2 regions of the Marinomonas sp. 63XJN7_7_ISO-PGPR-S23-202 genome follow, and region 1 is predicted to be linked to the other one. Evidence: riboswitches for the same ligand, from Rfam matches in the RefSeq annotation. Region 1 holds a riboswitch; the other holds the start of a gene.
The links. Region 1 has a riboswitch for FMN ahead of AC0VYG_RS01750 (DMT family transporter). Riboswitches for the same ligand answer to the same signal wherever they lie in the genome.
Positions count from the first base shown of each region.

Region 1 (4,202 bases):
ATTTCCATTGGCGCCAGTGCCATGCCCATGTTAGTACGAAATGACGATAGTCCGAACATGGCGACGCTCTTTATTGTGGTCGGAGCATTATTGAACATTGTTTTGGACTATGTCTTTTTAGGGATGTTAGGAATGGGGTTAAAAGGGGCGGCCGTGGCAACCTTGATCGCTCAGCTGGCTACCTGCATTTTGTGCTTACAATATTTTACCTCGCCTAAAGCAAAAACTGTTTTATCCCTGAATCAATTTGATAAACACATCGCTAAAAGGATCATGCAGCTTGGTTCGTCGAACTTGGTGATGTTTATCTATATGAGTTTTATCATCGCTCTGCATAATCGGTTATTTATGACTTATGGGGACACAACACAATTGGCAGCGTTCGCCATCGTTGGATATTTAGCCAGTTGCTATTACTTTTTTGCCGAAGGCTTGGTGAGTGGCTTGCAGCCGCCAGTGAGCTATTACTTGGGGGCGAAGCAGTACCAACGCATTATCCAAACGGTAAAGTTAGCGTTTTCAGTAACGGTTGGTTCCGGTGTCGTTGTGGTCATTGTGTTGAATCTCTTTCCTGAATTTTTCACCCACTTTTTTTCTGGTGCTAATGGATCTTTGATTGAAGCCACCAAAGTGGGTATCCGCTTGCATTTGATGGCGTTATTTTTAGATGGCTTCTTATTTATGGCGTCGATTTACTTTGTGGCGGTAGGAAAAAGCGGTCAAGCCTTGTTTGTCTCTGTCGGAAACATGATCGTGCAATTGCCTTTCTTGTTTATTTTGCCAAGGTTTTTGGGTATTGAAGGCGTATGGTTGTCGGTCCCGTTATCAAACATCGCTTTCACAATGATTGTATTACCTATGCTATTAATGAACTTAAAGGCTCTGATGAAACAGCATCGCGGTGAGAACACTCAGATGATCAAAAAAGCAGCCGTGACCTCTTAAGGGGGAAGATTAAGCGTGACAGGATACGAGAAGGTCATTCCATTTAGCAGGTCAGTTTAGCTCACTTTAACCGCCCCTCATTAATCGTTTTTGCTAGAATAGCATAAATAAAATATACTGTATTTATATACAGTATATTGGGGTGCTATTATGTCTGATTTTTCTGCCAATAAACCCATAAAAGGTCGTGGTACAGCGAGCAACCTAGCAGGGCGTTTTGCCATTACCTTAGTGGAAGTGGACGAAAATGATGTCTCTGTCGAGGCGCTCGAAACGTCATCGCCAAAAACACAAGTTCGTTACGAAACGGCTAAGACGATTATCACCCGTAATAACTCCCCGGATATTCCCTTTACCTTGTCGGTGAATCCGTATCGAGGTTGTGAGCATGGTTGTGTCTATTGCTTTGCAAGGCCAAGCCACGCGTATTTGGATTTATCACCAGGGCTGGATTTTGAAACCAAGTTAACCACAAAGCTGAATGCGGCGGCGCTTCTTGAGAAAGAGCTTGCTCATCCGAGCTATCGTTGTGAGCCGATTGCGTTGGGGATCAATACCGATGCCTACCAACCAATAGAAAAGCAACTGGGAATAACTCGCCAGCTGTTGTCCGTGTGTTTGGCCTATGGTCAGCCTGTGTCTTTAATTACCAAAAGTACCTTGATTCTGCGTGATTTAGATATTCTCACTGAGATGGCTCAAAAGCATTTGGTGCACGTGGCAATCAGTGTGACGACGTTAGATAATCATTTAAAGCGTATTCTAGAGCCCAGAACCGCCTCAGGAAAAACGCGTTTGCAGGTGATTAAAGCGTTACGTGAGGCGGGCATTCCCGTGACTGTTCTGGTGGCACCGGTGATTCCGTTTATCAATGATCATGAGATGGAACAGATTGTTGCGGCGTCAGCAGACACTGGAGCCCAATCTATTCACTACATTATGCTGCGTTTGCCCCATGAAGTTGCGCCATTGTTTGAAGAGTGGCTGATACAGCATTATCCCGACCGAGCTTCCCATGTGTTGCAGCGTATTATGGACATGCGCGGTGGCAAGCTATACGACAGTCGCTTTGGTAAGCGCATGACAGGGGAAGGTCTGTTTGCCGATATCATTAACCAACGTTTTCATTTAGCAAGACGCAAATATGGATTGTCTGATGAACGATTGAGTCGGTTTGATTGCAGTCAGTTTACTGTGCCAGCCAAAGTAGGGGATCAGTTTTCATTGTTTTGATACATTCGATCAAATTTTTGTGGTTGTCTGTCTGGATGTGTCGCGGTAAAGTAATAGCTCACTCTATTTACCAATAGAATGTTACTAAATCGAACTTCGGGGCGGGGCGAAATTCCCCACCGGCGGTATATTACAAGCCATGCTTCGTAATCAGCCCGCGAGCGCCTTTTTCAGATGATCTCCTAAGGGAGGATGCAGGAAAAAGGGTCAGCAGATCTGGTGAGACGCCAGAGCCGACGGTTATAGTCCGGATGATAGAAGATCGACCAGATAGACTAATGCTTGATGAAAGTCGTTTAAGGCTACGCCGTTAAATGATGGTCATCCGGCTTTGGTATGCGTGCTTTAGGCGTCGTGTATGACGAGCGTGAAGTACTGCTTTGTTTGGTATATTCCTCATCACCCCTGTGCATCTTAATTTTAGGAGACAAACAAGATGGCAGGCACATTGTTTATTATGATCGCGTGTTTCACGTGGGCATTAGATACTCTCATTCGTTACCCCCTTCTAAACGCGGGGTTTTCCACTTTACAGATAGTTCTGATGGAACATCTGACCTTGGTGTTAGTCACCAGCCCGTTATTGTTTCGTCACCGTTATGCCTTTCGGCATTTATCACGCACCTCGTTTGGCTGCTTATTTTTTATTGGCGGTGTCGGGTCGGCGTTGGGCACCTTGGCGTTTACCCAAGCTTTTCACTACCTCAACCCGACAGTGGTTATTTTGCTGCAAAAACTGCAACCCATTGTCGCGATTTTACTGGCTTATTTTTTCTTAAAAGAGCGTATACGTGGGCATTTTGTGCGCTGGGCGGTGGTGATTTTAGCGGGCAGTCTTGTCATGATGTGGCCAGATATTCATTCCCTTGGTAGCGCTCAGTGGCACTATACCAATAACAATATTGATATTTTAAAAGGCTATGGATTTACCTTAATTGCTGTTGCTGCGTGGGGCGCTGCTACCGTATGTGGTAAGTACCTTTCTTATCAAGGGGTGCCTGCCAACGCCATCCTGTCAGGACGCTTTTTATCCGGTTTGTGTGTACTGGTGCCTTTAGCCATGATGATGCCGTCTAGCCTGGTAGCCATGCCCATGACGAAAGTCGGGCTTGTCGTGGTGATGGCATTACTCAGTGGTCTGATTGGTATGTGGTTTTATTATCAGGGATTAAAATCCGTCCCCGCACAATTTGCTACCTTGGCAGAAATGTCGTTTCCTGTCTTTGCGGCAGGTATTAACTGGTTCTTTTTAGATATGAGCTTAACCAGCTACCAGATTATTGGGGCGATCATGTTAATTTTGGGGAATGTGGGGCTTCGTCTGCGAGACTTGAAAGCGCCACCTTTAGCGGTGCCTGCTCAACAAGCTTAATTTGAGTGGTTATTGAGACATCTTATATTGTGTATAATGGCGAGCTTTTTGATCCATTACACAGGCGTATTCCCATTGGAATGAATACGTTAAAAAGGAAGAGTTTATGTCTGACATGGCGCAGCCTCAGAAAACCCATTGGTTTGAGGTGGTTTTATTATGGGTTTCTGGGGTGGCGGCGGCGATGCAGTTCGCGAAGTTTTCCATTTCTTATGATGAACTGTTAACTCATTATCAAGCCGGGCCTGCTTGGACTGGGGCGTTGATTTCTGTGGTGGGGATTGTCGGCTTGATTTTTGGGGCGTCTGCAGGTGTGGTCGCAGGGCGCATGGGGTATCTCAATGTGTTAGTGGGTGCTCTAGCCATTGGTTCTTTGCTGTCCGTTCTTGAATCCTTTTTGCCATCCTTTATAACAATGCTGGTACTTCGCGTATTAGAAGGCATGTCGCAGTTAGGTGTCGTGGTGGCTGCGCCAACCATGATTGCGCGATTAAGTGCGCCCCAACACCGTTCTATTACCATGGGCCTGTGGGGTACCTTCTTTGGGGTGGCGTTTGCTATAACTGGTTGGCTAGGCAATAAATTGCTGAGTGCCTATGGTCTACAGGGGCTTTTGCTTGTCCATGGGGTGCTCATTGGCAGTATGGCGCTT
Region 1 covers NZ_CM149677.1:379,203-383,404, forward strand. The annotation lists gene AC0VYG_RS01740 (MATE family efflux transporter) at 1-945, shown strand, start outside; gene AC0VYG_RS01745 (PA0069 family radical SAM protein) at 1,096-2,178, shown strand; FMN riboswitch at 2,267-2,445, shown strand; gene AC0VYG_RS01750 (DMT family transporter) at 2,615-3,550, shown strand; gene AC0VYG_RS01755 (MFS transporter) at 3,657-4,202, shown strand, end outside.

Region 2 (4,202 bases), 1.2 Mb from region 1:
GGGGATTTGTATGCTCATAATGTCCTGATTAATGCAGAAGGACATATCTTATTTGGTGATTTTGGCGCGGCCTCAAAATATGCCAACTTGCCTGAGCATCAGCAAAGAGGGATTGAACGTATCGAGCAGCGTTCTTTGGACTTTTTTATTGAGGATATGTTGTCGTTGGTGGTGTGATATAAGAGGCTCAATAACGATAGACTCAGACATCCAACGAATAATAAAGATTCGTTAGACTGTCTGTTCTATGAATTGAGTGCTATCGACATGGTTTATTCTGCTTATTTTATACAGGGCTTTTATGCCGATTATCTCATTAGCGAACACTGTGGTAGCGCGGTAATCTATCCAAGCGTTTTCTTAGAACAACTTGATAAAGTTGTAATGAACGACTTCTGAATGCGCCAGCGCACACTTTCAAATAGTAGGACCACATACGATAGAAACGCTCACTGTACTGGTCTTTCAGTTCAGGCCAGGCCGCGGCAAAATTCTGATGCCATGCCATTAAGGTTTTATCGTAATCGGGTCCGAAATTGTGTACATCTTCAATAACAAAGTACGGCTCTACTGATTCGCTGATTTGTTTCAGAGATGGAATCACACCATTGCGGAAAATGTATTTATCGATCCACGGGTCGGTGCCACTTTTGCTTTGGTCGCCGCCTATGGTGTGAAGCACAAATGTGCCATCGTCTTTCATTAAACGATGGGCGGTACTCATGTAAGTATCGTAGTTTTTTGGCCCTACGTGTTCGAACATACCAATGGAAACCAGTTTGTCATATTGGCCCTCCATGCTGCGATAGTCTTTTAGTTCGATATCGACGGGCAGGCCTTGGCAGCGTTCATCCGCTAATTTTTTTTGCTCTTTCGAAATGGTCACACCCGTCACGCTAACGCCATATTCTTTGGCCGCTATTTCGGCAAAGCTCCCCCAGCCACAGCCAATTTCGAGAACCGATTCGCCTTGTTTGAGCTGTGCTTTTTCACAGATTAAGCGCAACTTATTTAATTGTGCTTCATGTAGAGTCTTCGCTTCGTGCCAATAGCCGCACGAATAGGCCATTGTTGGATCCAGCATGGCTTGATATAAATCATTGCCGGCATCATAGTGTTGCTCACCAACTTGATAGGCTCTTTTCTCGGATTGTCGATTGAACAGAGTGGCCATAAGCCAGTGACGTAGCATAACCCAGCGTCCAGTGACTTGCTCATTTAACTGGGAGCTGATGATGCGAGAGATAAATTCATCAACTTGTTCGCAATCCCACCAACCATCCACATAGGCTTCTCCTAGACCGAGAGACCCCTGACGTATGACTCTGTCCCAAAGAGCCGTATTATGTATTTGTGGATCCCAAGGTTTTGATCCATTAATAACAATACCGGCTTTTTCAAGGTTGGTGGCTATCCATTTTTCGACAGGAGAGGAAAAAGCAGCTTTCGTGGAAGAGTGTAGCGTTTGCTCGTTGCTCTCACTGTTATGTGACATGGTGTTTTCTTCGTTGAGCTGTTCTGTTGTGGCACCCATTTAAATCTCCTTATCATATTGTCTGATATGGTTTTATATAAATCGGAAACATTTTTTTTATAATAATCTTTTGAAAAATAAAGCCTAGACTCAAGAATACTATTAAGATTATTGGCAAATCTTATCAAGCTGAAAAGTGTTGTCAAATGACGAGAAAAGCAAGACAAAAGTAGTTATATTCTTTTATCTGGTAAAAATAGCATCTTTACAGATTATTTAAAATCCTTTCTAATTGCACGAAATGGTAAAGTTTGAATCAATTAAAGGGGCATTTGCGAGGCGGTTTTACGGTACTTGCTGCGAAAAAAAACGCATTTGTACAGACAAATGCGCTATGGATGAGGGGGCTCTCTAGTTAGTCGTTTCTACCTATCCGTTGTGTTGGCTTAGTGACTGCTTTGCATTGGTTGTGAGTTTGATTGCCTCATCGCACGCATTGGCAAGCTCTATGCCCTTTTTCACAAAATGTTGTTTGTAGTAGTTGGAGTGTTCATCATGTTCATGGAAATGATGGGGCGTTAACACCGCCGTTAAGACGGGAACCTCTGTTTCAAGTTGGACTTGCATTAAGGCACTACAAACGGTTTGCGCGACAAAATCGTGGCGATAAATACCACCATCCACCACTAAGGCGCTGCCAGCGATTGCGGCATACTGACCACTTTTGGCTAATAATTTCGCTTGTAGTGGAATTTCATAGGCGCCTGGCACAGGGATAACATCAATGTTGTCTAGGTTGTAACCACGAGTGGCCATTTCTGTTTTAAAGCCTTCAAGGCATTTTAAAACGATGTCGCTGTGCCAAGAAGCATGGATAAAGGCAATACGTTGTTTTGCTGGATTGAAGTCTATGACATTCGTTGAGCTCTGATTCATTTTTTACTTTCCTAAAAACGAGTGAATCAGGGCGAACGGACAGACAAATAACTCATACAATGAGCTATCTTTAATAAGGATAGTTGTGGTTGGATTCTACTTTAGTAGATCCAAAGATACATTGACTATAGAAACTTTGTCTGACGCGCTCTCTATCATCCGGACTATTACCGTCGGCTCTGGAGTCTCACCAGATCTGCTGACCTCAGTATCGTCTATAATAAATATAACCAATACTGAGCGCTCGCGGGCTTAGAGTTGTCTCTATACCGCCGGTGGGGAATTGCACCCCGCCCCGAGAACGAAACCGGATACATCCGGTACCTGAGAATATACGGATTTCATGGTTTTTTGCAAAGAGATTGATGGTAAAAATGTTGATCTATCCACTTTGTTTGACATTTCCTGTGTCGGTAAAGGGGAGGGTGTATTGTAAATAAACGCTATTTTGTAGTGGTTGACCCCGTGGTCAGCTATAATTTGTACTGTGTTAGTGATGGTCGGTAAAATCGACGTCAGCAATCGGCTTATTCTCACAGAATACCTGTCTAGTAAGCTTAAGATGGGCTTTAGTACACAGTAAACAGGGAGTTTGGCATATACCAAGCTGCAGGATTTTATGAGTGGCCATGAACGTGTGAGCCAAAGAATTTGAGCGGAGTCTCTATGCGAATCAAGATGTTATCGATACGCAACAGTATGATGGTGTGTTTAATGTTAGGGCTAACGGCGTGCAGTACGCCACCACCTAAGCAAGTGAAAGATAATGAGGTATCGCAGATCGATACCCAGACGAATGTTGTCTATTATCTTTGTGAAGGGGAGCCTATGGAAATTCAATTTCATGGTGAAGAGGCACTGTTGAATTGGCAAAACAAACATTATCACTTAACCCACGCGATCAGCGCTTCTGGCGCCTATTATCTGGGAGAAGATGTGTCTTTTTGGTCCGAAAAAAATAAAGCCGCCATCGAAATTGATGATCTTAAAGAAGTTAAATGTCAGTTAGTTCGCGTCGAATCTTAATTCGACGCTAGCCTCTATGTTTTCTACTATTAATAAAAGGCTGGTCGTATCATGTTTTTCTGATCCAGTCGCTCTTTTTATGTGGACGCTTAGGTAGTGTTACCTACCTGAATATCTCTCACGATAAAACTGAGTCTTTTCATCCCGTCTTATTCCCATCAAGTGTACAATAACGTCCTACTCATCCCTTGGGTGTTTCACTATGTTCAACAAGCGCTCCGTGCTCTAAGGGCGTTTACTGATAGAGTGCATGTCATAATAAAGTGCACTTGACGATAATAAAGAGATGTAATGGGCAAACTATTTATAATGGGCATGGGACCTGGTGACCTTGGTTTAGTTGCCCCCAATGCTACAAAAGCGCTATCCGTATGCAGTGATTGGGTGGCTTACGGCTATTATTTGGATTTATTAGGTGAGCTGAGTGCGGGTAAAACGTTTCATAACTTGCCTTTAGGTGAAGAAATTGGACGGGCGCGTTTAGCACTGGACCTAGCCTCACAAGGTAAAAATACCGCCTTAATTTCCAGTGGCGATATTGGTATTTATGCCATGGCGACCTTGGTATTTGAATTGCTGGATTGGCAATTGCAAGGCAAAGAGAACCACCCTGAATGGCTGGACGTGGACATTGAAGTCATCCCAGGCATTTCCGCCATGCAGGCGGGAGCCAGCCGAGTAGGCGCGATGCTGGGGCACGATTTCTGTACGATTTCATTATCAGACTTACTCACCCCTTGGGAAACCATTGATAAACGATTGCACG
Region 2 covers NZ_CM149677.1:1,543,271-1,547,472, forward strand. The annotation lists gene AC0VYG_RS07065 (leucine-rich repeat-containing protein kinase family protein) at 1-177, shown strand, start outside; gene cfa (cyclopropane fatty acyl phospholipid synthase) at 317-1,534, opposite strand; gene AC0VYG_RS07075 (6,7-dimethyl-8-ribityllumazine synthase) at 1,904-2,410, opposite strand; FMN riboswitch at 2,554-2,717, opposite strand; gene AC0VYG_RS07080 (MliC family protein) at 3,077-3,436, shown strand; gene cobJ (precorrin-3B C(17)-methyltransferase) at 3,728-4,202, shown strand, end outside.
Region 2: it holds a riboswitch for FMN, as region 1 does, so the genes downstream of both, AC0VYG_RS07075 (6,7-dimethyl-8-ribityllumazine synthase) here and AC0VYG_RS01750 (DMT family transporter) in region 1, are expected to answer to the same signal.